3 regions of the Pseudoduganella sp. OTU4001 genome follow, and region 2 is predicted to be linked to each of the others. Evidence: riboswitches for the same ligand, from Rfam matches in the RefSeq annotation. Region 2 holds a riboswitch; each other region holds the start of a gene.
The links. Region 2 has a riboswitch for cobalamin ahead of AAHE99_RS19520 (cobaltochelatase subunit CobN). Riboswitches for the same ligand answer to the same signal wherever they lie in the genome.

Region 1: it holds a riboswitch for cobalamin, as region 2 does, so the genes downstream of both, AAHE99_RS24915 (TonB-dependent receptor) here and AAHE99_RS19520 (cobaltochelatase subunit CobN) in region 2, are expected to answer to the same signal.
Region 3: it holds a riboswitch for cobalamin, as region 2 does, so the genes downstream of both, AAHE99_RS25365 (TonB-dependent receptor domain-containing protein) here and AAHE99_RS19520 (cobaltochelatase subunit CobN) in region 2, are expected to answer to the same signal.

The regions. Positions count from the first base shown of each region.
Region 1 is NZ_JASATG010000046.1:2,236-6,811, reverse strand. It holds gene AAHE99_RS24920 (thiol:disulfide interchange protein DsbA/DsbL) at 1-571, opposite strand, end outside; gene AAHE99_RS24915 (TonB-dependent receptor) at 688-2,634, opposite strand; cobalamin riboswitch at 2,707-2,904, opposite strand; gene AAHE99_RS24910 (M1 family metallopeptidase) at 2,989-4,576, shown strand, end outside.
Region 2 is NZ_JASATG010000024.1:68,919-73,494, forward strand. It holds gene AAHE99_RS19500 (MFS transporter) at 1-843, opposite strand, end outside; gene AAHE99_RS19505 (YkgJ family cysteine cluster protein) at 840-1,106, opposite strand; gene AAHE99_RS19510 (YkgJ family cysteine cluster protein) at 1,129-1,386, opposite strand; gene AAHE99_RS19515 (hypothetical protein) at 1,398-1,706, opposite strand; cobalamin riboswitch at 1,821-2,037, shown strand; partial or broken gene AAHE99_RS19520 (cobaltochelatase subunit CobN) at 2,106-4,576, shown strand, end outside.
Region 3 is NZ_JASATG010000049.1:19,684-24,259, forward strand. It holds gene AAHE99_RS25365 (TonB-dependent receptor domain-containing protein) at 1-1,680, opposite strand, end outside; cobalamin riboswitch at 1,750-1,970, opposite strand; gene AAHE99_RS25370 (histidine phosphatase family protein) at 1,965-2,504, opposite strand; gene AAHE99_RS25375 (adenosylcobinamide-GDP ribazoletransferase) at 2,495-3,262, opposite strand; gene cobT (nicotinate-nucleotide--dimethylbenzimidazole phosphoribosyltransferase) at 3,269-4,303, opposite strand; gene AAHE99_RS25385 (response regulator transcription factor) at 4,324-4,576, shown strand, end outside.

The DNA of each region.
Region 1 (4,576 bases), on a different contig from region 2:
GGCCTGCCATCGACGGCGAAGTAATGTAGCGGCCATCGATCACCAGGGTCGGGGCGCTGTCCACACCTTTGTACTGGCCGATGATATTGGCCATACGCTTCATTTTAGACTCGACGCCGAAGGATTTATAGACGCTTTCGTACTTGGCCCTGTCGACGCCGGCGCTCACCACAACGGCAGTCACGTCTTCTTCGCGCATCAGGCGCTTGTGCTCAACGTGGATGGCGTTGAAGATCTTCTGGCTTGCCACTTCCGGCATGCCCATCGATTCCAGGGTCACGTGGGCGCGCGCCAGCGGGTCTTTTTCGCTGCGGGCAAAGTGGATGCGGCGGAAATGGATCTTGTCGGCGTTCTGCTTGACCCAGGCGCTAATGCGCGGCTCCAGCGCGAAGCAGTGCGGGCAGGTGTACATGAAGAACTCGACAACTTCAACTTTCTTGCCTGGCGCTTCGGTGCGCACAGGGGTGTCGAGGGATTTCCAGTCAACGCCCTCTTTCGGCTCGGCGGCGGAGGCGCCGGCGGCAGTGAACATCAGGGCGGCGGAGGCAATCAGAAGGCGCAGGAGACGCATGGTGGTCCTTACAGGTGAATAGTAAACGCCGCGAGATTACCATTTTTTGCGTCCCGTGATCAGCCCCGCGAGCCAAATTGGCCTCCACGGGGCTGATTTAAGCCTGCTTTAAGCGCTTAGAAGTCGTAGCGCGCGGACACTTTCAGCTGGCGGCCGCTGTCCGGGTAAATGCCCGAACGGCAACCGAAGGCCTGGCTGTAGTGGTCCTTATCGAACAGGTTGAGCGCGCTCAGCGCCAGTTCCCATTGGCCGAACTTGCGGGCATAGCGGCCGTCGACCGTGGTGTAGGCCGGGATGCGCGCATTGCAGCTGTTGAAGAAGTCGTCGCCGTAACGCTGTTCGGCGACGCGCTGCACGCCGATGTCGGCGCTCTGGCCGTCGCCCGGCAGCCAGGCCAGGCGCGCGGTCACGATGTGGCTCGGCACCAGCGCCAGCTCGCGGCCGGCATACTGGCCGGAACGGAACTTGGCCTGCACGCGCTGGTAATGGCCCAGCACTTGCCAGGCCGGCGCGAAGCGGTAGCTGCCATCCAGCTCGAAGCCCTTGCGCTGGGTCGGGTCGAGGTTGGTGTTGGCGCCGAACATGCCCGCCACCGGGTTGTAGTAGATCTCGTTGTCCAGGTTGTGGCGGAAGATGCGTGCATCAAGCTTGGCGGCGCCTTGCGCGTAGCCGAGGCCGATCTCGGCGTCGTGCGAAACCTGCGTCTCCAGCGGCTTGTTGGCCTGCGGGGTGAACGCATTCTCGTCCGAGGTGGCGACGCGGAAGCTGTGGCCGGCCTTGGCCCAGGCGGTCAGGCCTGGCGCGGCCAGCACGCTGCCCTGCAGCTCCCACGCGTTCTGGGCCTGCTTGATGCTGTAGGTGGCAGAGGTGAACGGCATCGGATCGAAGGAGTCTTTCTCGAACAGTTCGCGGCGCACACCGGCTGCCAGGCGCGCTTGCTGGGCGCCGGCGAATTTCAGCTCGTCGCGCACGTAGAACGCCTTGCTGCGCTGGGTCGCTTCCGCCGCCGAGTAGTCAGCCGTGGTCACGCGGTTCCAGCGGCCGAAATCGAAGCCGGTCACCAGCTCGTTCAGCATGCCGTCGAACTGCGCCAGATGGCGTACGCGCGGCGAGAACTGGGTCTGCTCGCTGTCGTAGGACGAGCGCGACGCGCCCCACGACGCGAAGTAGGCGGCTGCCACGTCCTTCTTGCGATGCGCCAGTTCGGCGGCCAGGTCGAAGGCGCCGACCTTATTCTCCCAGGCGGCGGTGTAGCGGTCGCTGTCCATCTTGCCGAAGTCGTTCGGGGTCTTGGTCTGGCGCGGGTTGGCCTTGAACAGGTCTTCGGTCAGGCTGCCGGCGAAACGCTGGTCCTGGCGCGCGATGTCGGCACGCAGGGACAAGCGGCCGAAGGCGCCTTGGAACTGCACGCCGCCATTGAACTGCTTCTGCTTGAACTCATTGTTGTCGCGGTAGTTGTCGGTGCGCTGCTGGCCGACGGAAGCGTCGATGGCGAAGCCGTCGAAGCCCTGCACGCCGCTCAGGCGCAGGTCGGAGCTGTCGAACTGGCCCAGTTCAGCGAATACATTGCCGCCGCGCGCGCCGGCTTGCGGGCGCTTGGTGACGATGCTGATCACGCCGCCGGTTGCGCCTTCGCCATACAGCACGCTGGCGCCGCCGCGCATGATGTCGATGCGCTCCACCATATCGATCGGGATGGTGGACAGGGTGGCGCTGGACAGCTCGTTCTCGTTCATGCGCACGCCGTCCAGTACGATCACCACGTTCTGGTCGCTGCTGCTGCCGAAGCCGCGCAGGTCGAGCGGGAAGTCCGGGCTGCCGGTCAGGCTTTGGCGGCCGTACACGCCGCCGATCTTGCGGATCGCCTGGTTGACGTCGGTAACGCCGGCGCGGCGGATTTCCGCGGCAGTGATGGTGGTGGCGCCGATCGGCAGCAGCGAAGGATCGCTGGCGAAACGGGAACCGGAGATGACGATGGTCTGGGAATTCTGGGCGACGGCCGGTGCGGCAAAGCACAGGGCGACTGCTGCAGCCAGGGCGCAGCGCGAGGAGAAGATGGTCATGACAAGCGAATAGAAAAAGTATCCGCCTGCGTCCCCGCAGCCGGAATCCACAGAAGTCGCGCCCTGCTCGGGCGCGCTTCCACCTCCCTGGCCGGTATCCGGGCTGGCAAGACTGACCGGGCCACCTTCCTATGCATGCATAGTGGTTTCAGGCGCGGCCTGCCGTCGTTCATGACGGCGCTTGCGTACCGTTGCGGGGGCAGCACATTGCGTTTCCCGTTTAACTGCGTCCATGAACAGGACGCGGGCACCAAGGCGGCGTCATTATACGCTGGTTAAAGTTGGCATAAAAGATTGGCAAGCAACCGACTGTCAGGCTATATTTTCGCGTTGCATAAAATTTAATGGAGACCTATGCGCATCGCACGTTTATTGGCCGCCGCCGTCCTGCTGGGCGGCGCAGCGGTTTCCGCCGGACTATTGGCCGAAGGCGGCATCCCCGGCACCAATCCGGAGCCGGGCAACGGCATCCCGCTGGCGGCGCCCAAGGCAGCCGCCGTGAGCCAGCCTAGCGCCGCCAATGCCTGGGGCGGCATTCGCACCGGCCAGGAAGCCACCTTGTCCGACCGCGTGGTGGACTACAAAATCGAGGCCACGCTGGATCCGGTCAAGCACACCATCGACGGCCGCCAGCAGCTGACCTGGCGCAACCGCAGCGACCAGCCGGTGCGCAGCGTTTACATGCACCTGTACCTGAACGCCTTCCAGAACGCCAACAGCACCTTCCACACCGAGCAGCGCCTGAACGGCGGCGGCATCCGCAACGATGCCCTGAGCAAGGATGGCGAATGGGGCTACATCGAACTGCGCAGCGTGCAGCAGAACGGCGCCAAGGTAGCGTGGACTTTCGTGCAGCCGGACGGCGGCCCTGCCACCGACCAGACCGTGGTGCGCATGGACCTGCCGCAAGCGGTGGCGCCGGGCGCCAGCACCACGCTCGATATCAGCTTCTTCGACCAGCTGCCGCGCGTGATGGCGCGCACCGGCTACTTCGACAGCTTCCACCTGGTGGCGCAATGGTTCCCGAAGATCGCCGTGCTGGAGCTGCCGGGCGAACGCGGCGCCACCAGCGTGCGCTGGAACGCGCATGAATTCCACGCCCAGTCGGAGTTCTACGCCGACTTTGGCAGCTACGACGTGAAGCTGACCGTGCCCAAGGAATACACCGTGGGCGCCACCGGCGAGCTGCAAGGCACGCCGGCCGAAAAGGACGGCAAGCTGACCCACCACTTCGTGCAGGGCGACGTGCACGATTTCGCCTGGACCGCCGACAAGCGCACCGCCAAGCCGCTGACCGATACCTGGACCGGCCCGGGCAGCCCGCAAGTGAAGGTGAGCGTGCTGTTCCCGCCCGAATTCGCCTCCAACGCGGCGCCGGCCATGAAGGCGGCCAAGGACTCGCTGGAATACTTCTCGCGCACGCTCGGCCCTTACCCATACAAGACGCTGACCGTAGTGATCCCGCCGCATAATGCGGGCGAAGCGGGCGGCATGGAGTACCCGACCTTCTTCACCGCCGACAGCTATCCCGACCTGAAAGCCGATACGGTGGCGCATGCTGCGCTGGACTTCGTGACCATCCACGAATTCGGCCACGGCTACTTCTATGGCATCCTGGCCAGCAACGAGTTCGAAGAGCCCTTCCTCGATGAAGGCCTGAACGAGTACTGGAACCACCGCATGCTGCGCGATACCGGCCGCAAGGTGCACCTGACCACGCCGTTCCTGCGCTCCATCGGCTTCGCGCCGCGCATCGACAACTTCGAGTTCGAACGCCAGGGCGTGCCGCGCGACGAGCCGTCCGACCCGCTGGGCCAGAACGCCTACACCCGCCTGCAGGGCATCGGCCCAGTGTATTCGCGCACCGCGATCACCATGCACGACCTGGAAGCGCAGCTGGGCAAGGAAACCATCGAGCGCGCCTTCAAGGAATACTACCGCC
Region 2 (4,576 bases):
GGCCACAATGGCCAGGCAGGCGGCCAGAGGGCCGCTGCCAAGCCACAGCAGCAGCGCCATGCCGCCGGCGCCGGCAAAGCCGCCCAGGCTGAACATGCCGTGGAAGCCGGACATCAGGGCGCCGCCGCTGGCTTTTTCGACCATCACCGCCTGCACATTCATGGCCACGTCCATGGTGCCGAGGGAGGCACCGAAGATGAACAGCACCAGGCCAAGCAGCAGCGGTGTGGGCGCGAGCGCCAGGCCGGGCAGGGCCAGGCAAACCACCAGGGCCGACCACAGCACCACAGCGCGGCAGCCGAAACGCGCCGCCAGCGCACCGGTCAGCGGCATAGCCAGCAGCGAGCCGGCGCCCAGACAAAGCAGCAACAGTCCAAGCGGCCCTTCAGCCAGCGCCAGGCGCTCCCTCGCATAGGGCACCAGCGGCGCCCAGGCGGACATTGCCAGGCCGGCGGTCAAAAATGCAAGGCGGGTGGAGAGACGATGGCGCTGACCGATGGTTTTGTTCATAGTTGAACATTCTAGCAGGAGGCCCGCACATGCCAGCCCCATGGCCACTGCCAGCAGGTTCACCACGAGCACGCCGTCCGGCACGTGCATCACGACAGCCAGGCTCAAGGCCCACTTGCTGCCAAACGCTCCGCTGCCGGCGTAGGGAAAATAGCGCAATGACTGCAGCGCGGAATAGAGCAGGCCTCCCCACAGGCCGACCGTCATCCCACGCAGCAAAAGGAAGCCGGAGCCAATGCCCATGGCGGCCATCCATGACCACTGCGCCGTCGTTACGAAACCTGCCGCGCCGCTGGCCAGCAAGAGCCAGGCAAGAACGCGCCGGATCTTCAATTTCCGGGACGGGTGAGCGCTTCGAGATCGCCCAGCCAGTGCATGGCCTGCTCGCGCGTTTCGCCGCACATTTCGGCCGACGGCTGCAGCCCGGCGCAGAAGGCGGGCCGTTCGGGGCGGCCGAAGATCATGCAGCGGTAATCGTCGCCCAGTTGCACGCAGCGCACGCCCGCCGGTTTGCCGTTCGGCATACCGGGAATCGGGGAGGTGATGGAGGGCGCCGTGCAGCAGGCGCCGCAGGCAGGGCGGCATTGGAAACTCATGATGGGGCGCTATTTTACCGGTTTACGCCTTGGCCCAGCCCAGCCAGCGCATGGCCTGTTCGCGCGATTCGCCGCAAATCATTTCGTCGGCATTGAAGTCGAGGCAGACCTGCGGGCGCTCCGGCAAGCCATACAGCTTGCAGCGCCGCTGCCCATCAAGGTGGATGCAAGGCACGCCAGCCGGCTTCCCCCCGGGCATGCCGGGGATCGCGCTTTCAATGGCGGGCGCCGTGCAGCAGGCGCCGCAATGTGGGCGGCAGGGGATCGGGGCGCGGTTCATCGCGCGTCGGTTTAGTGGACGACGTGCTGCGTTCGGCTGCCGAATGCTTTCAGCGCTTCCGCCAGCGAGACTTCGATATGCCCCAGGTGGGCGTCAGCCATGACCCACGGCGCCCTATCCCGTTCGGGCTGGCGCTTGGCCACTTCGCGTTCCACCATGGCCGCCATGCGCTCGTGCAGCACCCGCTGGAAATGCGGCGAATCGGGGTCGCCAGCCTGTGCCCGGGCATACATATCCGCACCTTCCCAGAGTTCCTGGATACGCTCGTCCCCAAGTCCCGAGGCGGCGGCCAGGACTTGCAAAGTTGTCTTATTATGCATTTTGTCTCTCCCAGACGCGTTCGTTGACGCGCATTTACCAGTAAATACCTTCAGCAGCGGATTTGCCACTAATTTCTGGATTTCCCATCCGTGCAACAACATTTGTTGCTAAAATCCCAGCAGTTCGTGATTGGTGCCACTTTGCAAGTCTGTAAGGTGGTGAAACGGGAAGCCGGTGACGCGCGAGATAGCCATCTCACGCCAGTCCGGCGCAGCCCCTGCTGCTGTAAGCCAGACGAAGCTGACCAACGCCACTGTGCATAGCACGGGAAGGCCAGGCCAGCGGAGGATGAAGGCAAGCCAGAAGACCGGCCAGTCACGCTTGATTGTGCAAGACCCAGGGTGTGGTTTTGCGTGCTCGGAATCTCTGTGCTTACCTTAAATTTTGCTCGGATCATTTTGGTCCTGCTATGTGCGTTCGCCTGTGCGCCGCTTAACGCTGCCACGCTGTTCGCCATCGTGACCGAACGTGCCGCACCGACGGCAATCGCGGCTGCCCATCGCCATCTGGCCAGCCATCCCCATGACCGCATCATCCTGCGCACGCCCGCGCAATGGATGGCGGCGGACGACAAGCAGGCCGCCCAGTGGCTGGCGCAGGCGGACAGCATCCTCGCGGTGTCGCTGTTCGGCGACCCGGCGCGGCGCTTGAAGCAGGCCTTGGCACGCCATGCGCGGGCTTCGGCGACAGTGCTGGCTTTTAACGGCGAAGCCACGCTGAGCCTGATGTCGCGCGGACGCCAGGGCGGCTTGCAAGGCTTCCCGCCGGAGACGTTGCGCCAGTTGTCTGGCGAGCAGCCGTCGGAAGCCGCGTTGCAGGCGGCACGCGCCTTGCCCGTTGCCGGCCAATGGCTGGCGGCGCGCCAGGTGTGGCAGGCCGGCGGGCGCGATAACACGGCGGCCCTGTTCGCGCACCTGCTCGACCCGGTGCGTGCACTGGCGGCGCCGCTGCCGGAACCAACGCTGCGCCTGCGCATGGGCGAGCGCGAGCTGCACGATGCCTCGGCCTGGGGCCGGGCGGCGCAGCTGGGCGTGCAGGCGCGTCCGACGGTGGTGGTGCTGGACCTGTCGAATATGGATGGCATGGTGCCGGACGCGGTGTGCCGCCAGATTGAGCGCAGCGGCCAGCAATGCGTGCAGGTGCTGCCGCGCTGGGGCGGGGCTTCGCGCGAGGCGTTGGAGCGCTTGCCGGAGCTGATCGCGCCAGCAGTTCCTGCGGCGCTGGTGGTGTTGCAGGACTTTGTGGTGGGCGCGGCCGAAAACCGCGAGGCTGTGAGCGAGGCGTTCAAGCGTCTCGATATCCCGCTGTTCAAGGCGATCCGCCTGTCCGACCGCACCGCCATGCAGTGGCGCCTGTCTCCGGATGGCCTGCCGCCGGATTCGGTGCAGTACCGCGTGGCGCTGCCGGAGCTGCAAGGCATTGGCCAGCCGATCGTGGTGGCCGCACTGGGCGAGCCGCAGCGCGACAAGCTGACCGGCATCGAGAACCGGCCGCCGGTGGTGCTGGGGGCGGAAGCGGAGCGCCTGGCAGCGCGCGTCGAGCGCTGGCTGTCACTGCGCGCCAAGTCCAACCGCGACAAGCGGGTGGCGCTGGTGTATTACAACCATCCGCCGGGACGGCAGAACATCGGTGCGGACAACCTGGACGTGCCGGCTTCGCTGTTCGACATGCTGCATGCGTTGAAGGATGCGGGCTACACGGTGGGCGAGCTGCCGGCCACGCCGGAGGCGCTGCTGGACCGGATCATGGCGCACGGCGTCAACCTGCCGGAAGACCGCGCCGGCTTGCGCGAGCTGGCCGGATCGGTGAACAGCGTGAGCGCCGCAGATTATGCGCGCTGGTTCGCTACGCTGTCGCCGCGCGTGCAGGGGGAGATGACCAGCGGGCTGCTGGGGCGCTTGCATGCCGACGTGCTGCAGGCTGAAGCCGCAGGCGAGTGGGCGCTGGGGCGCAAACAGGCGGAAGTCGTGATCAAGGAGTTGCAGCATCTGGTCGAAGGCGCCGACCACCCGCAGCGCGAAGCGGCCATCCGCGACTTATCCGCGCTTGCGGAAGGCTACGCGAGCTGCCTGCAGGCGCGGCCAGGCGCCGCCGCGGGCAGGCGCGTGCGCGCTGGGAGCTGTGCCGCGCTGGCGCCCTTGCAACGTCGTTTGGCTGCGTACCGCATTGAAGGCCTGAAGGGCTGGGGCCCTGCGCCCGGCAAGATCATGGTCGACCAGGGCAAGCTGCTGGTCCCCGGCCTGGTATTCGGCAACGTCTTCATCGGCCCGCAGCCGCCGCGCGGCTGGGAAGTCGACGAAGAACTTTTGCACGCCAACACCAGCGTGCCGCCGCCGCACCAGTACCTGGCCTTCTACCACTGGCTGCGCGACCGCTTCAAGGCGGACGCCCTGGTCCACGTCGGCCGCCACTCTACTTACGAATTCCTGCCTGGCAAAGCAGTCGGCCTGGCGGCAGACGATTTTTCGAGCCTGATCGCCGGTGACCTGCCGGGCGTTTACCCCTACATCGTGGACGGCGTAGGCGAAGGCACGCAAGCCAAGCGGCGCGGCCTGGCCGTGATGGTCGACCACCTGACGCCGCCGCTGGCCTCCACCCCGCTGTACGACGAGCTGCTGTCGTTACGCCAGGTGGTGGAGAGCTACGAAGCCGCCAGCTCCGAATCGCTGAAATCCAAAGCGGCGCAGCTGATGCGCGAGCGGGTGGCCGCGCTGAACCTGAAGGCGGAGCTGGAAGCCTCGATGGCCGATGTGCTGGCGGTGCGCGGCATCGGCTTCGACGCGGCGGACGACGATCTGCTGGCGCATGAAGTTGGCCACTACCTGACCAAGCTGCAGGAAAAATTCATGCCGCACGGCCTGCACATTTT
Region 3 (4,576 bases), on a different contig from region 2:
GTACAGGTTCAGCAAACCATAGCCGCCCAGGCGGTTGCGGTTGGCCGCGTCGTCGAAGCGGTAGCCGGAAACCTGCCACTCGGCGCCTCCGCGCAGGCTGCCCGCAGTATATTCCAGCGCGACATTGCCGTGGCGTTTGGCGCGGCGCAGCAACTGCTTGCCGGTGCTGTCGTCGCGCGGGTTTTGCAGGTCTGCCGTGGCCTCCATGGTGAAGGCGCTGCCCAACTGCTGGCGTGCCGACAGGGTGATGCCTTCCAGGGTGGCGTGGTTGACGTTATAGGCGCAGCCGCTCTTGAAGCCGGGTACCGGGCATGGCGTGGTGTTCACCAGCAGGTCGGTCAGCTTGTTGCGGTAGGCCACGGCGCCCAGCTGGGTACCGTTCTGTTCATAGCGCAGGCCGATTTCTCGGTTGCGGCCTTGTTCCGGGCGGTTGCCCGGCAGACCGTAGCCTGGATAGTACAGCTCATTGAAGGTCGGCGCGCGGAAACTGGTGCCGTAGCTGGCGTTCAGTCGCAGGCCGGGCGCGATGCGGTAGCCGTAGCCCAGCGAGCCGGTGCTTTTGGAGCCGTATTGCGAGCTGTCGTCATTGCGTGCGGCGGCGGCCAGCAGGTGGTCGCCGCGCTTCATGTTGTAGCTGGCGGCATAGGAACTGGTGCTGCGTTCGCGTACCAGGGCGGCGGTGTTGGCCGCGACTTCTTCCTTGCGGTGTTCGGCCAGCAGCTGCAGGCTGTCCGGGCCGAGCGCAATATCGTGCTGCCAGCTGACCATGGACTGCGTGGTGTCGATCTGGCTGGCGCTGGCGGTGAAGCTGCCGGATTTGTCGCGCGATTGCGAAGCCTGGGTGGTCATCTTCCAGTTGCGGGCCACGCGGTTGCGGGAGGACAGGGCGATGGTGTCCAGTTTTTGCGTATTCCAGGCGCGCACGGTAGCGCCGCTGTCGAAATCCGACTCCTGGTCGATATGCATGAATTGCGCTGCCAGCTCATGGCCCGGCGCGATCTGCCATGCCAGCTGGCCGCTGGCATGTTTGCGGTCGTAGCCGTCGTCGTCCTTGTTATAGCTGCTGATGCCCGGCAGGGTGGAGGAGAAGCCGTCGGCGCGCTCCTTGCCAGCGCTGAGCGCGTAGCTGATGGCGCCGGCCGAGCCGGAAATGCCGGCGCGGCCGGCGCGCGTGCCATAGCTGCCCGCCAGCACAGCGGCATCCAGCGCCAGAGCGCCCTGGCCTTTGCGGGTGAAAATCTGGATCACGCCGCCAATGGCGTCGGCGCCGTAAATGGTGCTCAGGGGACCGTACACCACCTCGATGCGCTCCACCGCGCCCAGCGGGATGGCATTCCATGCGGCGGCGCCGCTGGTGGCGGAGCCGATGCGCACGCCGTCCAGCAGCACGATCACCTGGTTGCTGTTGGCGCCGCGCAGGTAGACGTTGGAGTTGGTGGCGCTGCCGCCGTTGCGGGTGATTTCGATGCCGCGCTGGCGCTGCAGCACTTCCGTGATGGAGCCGGCGCCGCTGCGGGCGATCTCCTCGGCGCTGATGGTGAGCGTATCGCTGATGATGTCTTGCGCTGCCTGCGGTGTGCGGGTGGCGGTAACGACAACGGAATCCAGGGCGGAGGCAGGTACGGCAAAGGCCAATGCCAGCGACGCGAGGGCCGCTTGCCGGGTGGCGGGAGATGTCATGTCAATTTCTTCAATGAGCCGCCGGCCCACGTCCCCGTAAGCCGGCAAGAACGGGAACGGGCGCAAGGCGCGTTCCCACCTGGTCTGGCCGGTATCCGGGCTGGCAAGTCTGGCGGCCTGGCCTTCCCATGCTTTCGCACAGTGGCTGTGAGACCGCTGCCGCACCATCAGGGCGGCACTTGCTTACCGTTGCGGGGGCAGCACACGTTAGCTGTCAAAGACAACACCGTGTTTCCCGTTTAACTGCTTTCGAGAATTCGAATGCGAGCACCAAAACCCCACCATTATACGGACTTGGCGGGCCAGGACAAGCGCAGGGTCGAGCAATACTTGATCTGGTTTGGCTTTTGCGCCGCGTGCAGCAGGGGTTCGCCGGCCGCCATCGCGGCCATCAGGCGCATGGTGCCGGCATGGCACACGATGACCGCATCGTGTTGCAGCTCGTCGAGGAAGGATTGCACGCGCGCCGCCACTTCGCGCACCGTTTCACCGCCGCCGGGGCGGTAATCCAGCAAGTCGGCGGCCCAGGCATCGACTTCCGCGCACGGGATGTCGTCCCAGGCGCGCATTTCCCACGCGCCGAAATCCATCTCGGCCAGGCGGGCGTCCAGCGCGGGGGCGCCCAGCAGGCAGGCCAGGGCGGTGCAGCGTTGCAGTGGGCTGGAATACAGGCGGGCGTCCCGGGCGAGGGCGTCGGCCAGTTGCGGCGCCAGGGCGGCATGGCCCGCGGCCAGTGCGGCGGCAGCGGCGGGGATGTCGCTGCGGCCGTAGCAAACACCTGGCGCGACATCTGGTATGGGATGGCGGATGAGGATCAGTTCCACACGCAGGCCAGTACGCCGAGGTAGAACACGGCTTCGGAGAGCTGCTGCACGGCGCCCAGGCAGTCGCCGGTGTAGCCGCCCAGCCGCTGCTGGAATTTGCGCGCAAACCAGAGCGTTGCCAGCAGCATGCCGCCCAGGCCCGTCGCCAGCGCGGCCGGCGGCAGCCAGCCCAGCGCCACGACCGCGCCGGCGGGCAGTGCGGCCGTCAGTGCAGCGATGGCGAATTCCCCGCTGCGCATTTCCTGCGCCAGCGGTTTGGCCTTGCCTTCGGCGCGCGCGTATTCCATGCGCCAGATCAGGGAGCAGGCCATCAGGCGCGATAGCGGGTGCGCCGCCAGCAGCGCGCCCAGGGCGGCCAGCAGCGGCAGGCTGGCCAGCGCCGCGATCTTGGTCGCCAGCATCAGGACGATGCCGATGGCGCCATAGGCCCCGATGCGCGAATCCTTCATAATTTCCAGCACGCGTTCGCGCGTGTGGCCGCCACCCAGTCCGTCACAGGTGTCGGCAAAGCCGTCTTCGTGGAAAGCGCCGGTGGCATAGATGCCGGCGGCAGTGGACAGCAGGACGGCCACCGCCGGCGGCAGCACCAGCGCAGCGGCGGCATACACCGCACCGGCAATGGTCGCCACCACCAGGCCGACAGCCGGGAAGTAGCGCGAGGCGTGGTGCAGCCACGCCGGCTCAAAGCCCACCCAGCGCGGGATGGGCAGGCGCGTGAAAAATTGCAGCGCGATGAAGAAGAGGCGCAGCTGCTGCATCGGCGCTTACTCGGACTTCTCGCTGACCTGGGCCGACTCGAAAGTGGCCATCTGGTTCAGGAAATTGACGGCGGCATGCAGCAGCGGCACGGCCAGCGCGGCGCCGGTGCCTTCGCCCAGGCGCAGGCCCAGGTTCAGCAGCGGACGGGCGCCCAGGAAGTCCAGCATGCGTTGGTGGCCGTTCTCGTCGGAGCAGTGCGCGAACACGCAGTAGTCCAGGACTGCCGGCTGCACGCGTGCCGCCACCAGCAGGGCGCTGGTAACGATAAATCCGTCGATCAGCAGCACCATGCGGCGTTCCGCCGCCTTCAGCATGGCGCCTGTCATCATGGCGATTTCCAGGCCGCCGAAGGTGGCCAGCGCCTGCAGGCCGCCCTGGGCGTCCGCATGCAGGGCCATGGCCGCCTCGATCACGCGCTGCTTGTGCGCCACGCCTTCGGAGGTCAGTCCGGTGCCGGCGCCCACGCAGTCTGCCACCGGGATGCCGGTCAAGCGGTGCATCAGGGCCGCCGCTGCGGTGGTGTTGCCGATGCCCATTTCGCCGAAGCCCAGTACATTGCCCGGCAGCTCCGCCACCAGGTCCATGCCGCACTCGATCGCCTCCATGCACTGCTGCACCGACATGGCCGGCTGCTGGGCGAAATTGGCGGTGCCGTGGGCGATTTTACGGTTGACCAGGCCTTCGCGCTGGCCGAAATCATGTTTGACGCCCGCGTCGACCACTTTCAGCGTGCAGCCATTCTGGCGCGCGAACACATTGATCGCAGCGCCGCCGGCCAGGAAATTCTCAACCATCTGCCAGGTCACGTCCTGCGGGAAGGCGGAAATGCCCTCTGCCACCACGCCATGGTCGCCTGCGAATACCAGGATGGCCGGCTCGCGCAGCTCGGGGCTGACGCTTTGCTGGATCATGCCGACCTTGTGCGCCAGGGCTTCCAGAGTGCCCAGGCTGCCCAGCGGCTTGGTCTTGTTGTTGATGGCGCGGTCCAGGTCGGCCGCGAGGGATTCGTCCTTGAGAGGGGTGATGTGTGGGATAGTCATCGCGGAATTATAATGCCCTGATGCGGATACTTATCATCGAAGACAATAAGGATATTGTCGCCAACCTGTACGGCTTCCTGGAGCCGAAGGGGTATGTGCTGGATAGCGCGGCCAATGGTTATGGCGGGCTGGCGCTGGCCGCGGAGCATGAATATGACGCGGTCGTGCTGGATGTGATGCTGCCCGGCCTGAATGGCATGGAGCTGTGCCGCAAGCTGCGCGGGGAGCTGGGCAAGGCCATACCGGTCCTGATGCTGACCGCGCGCGATACGG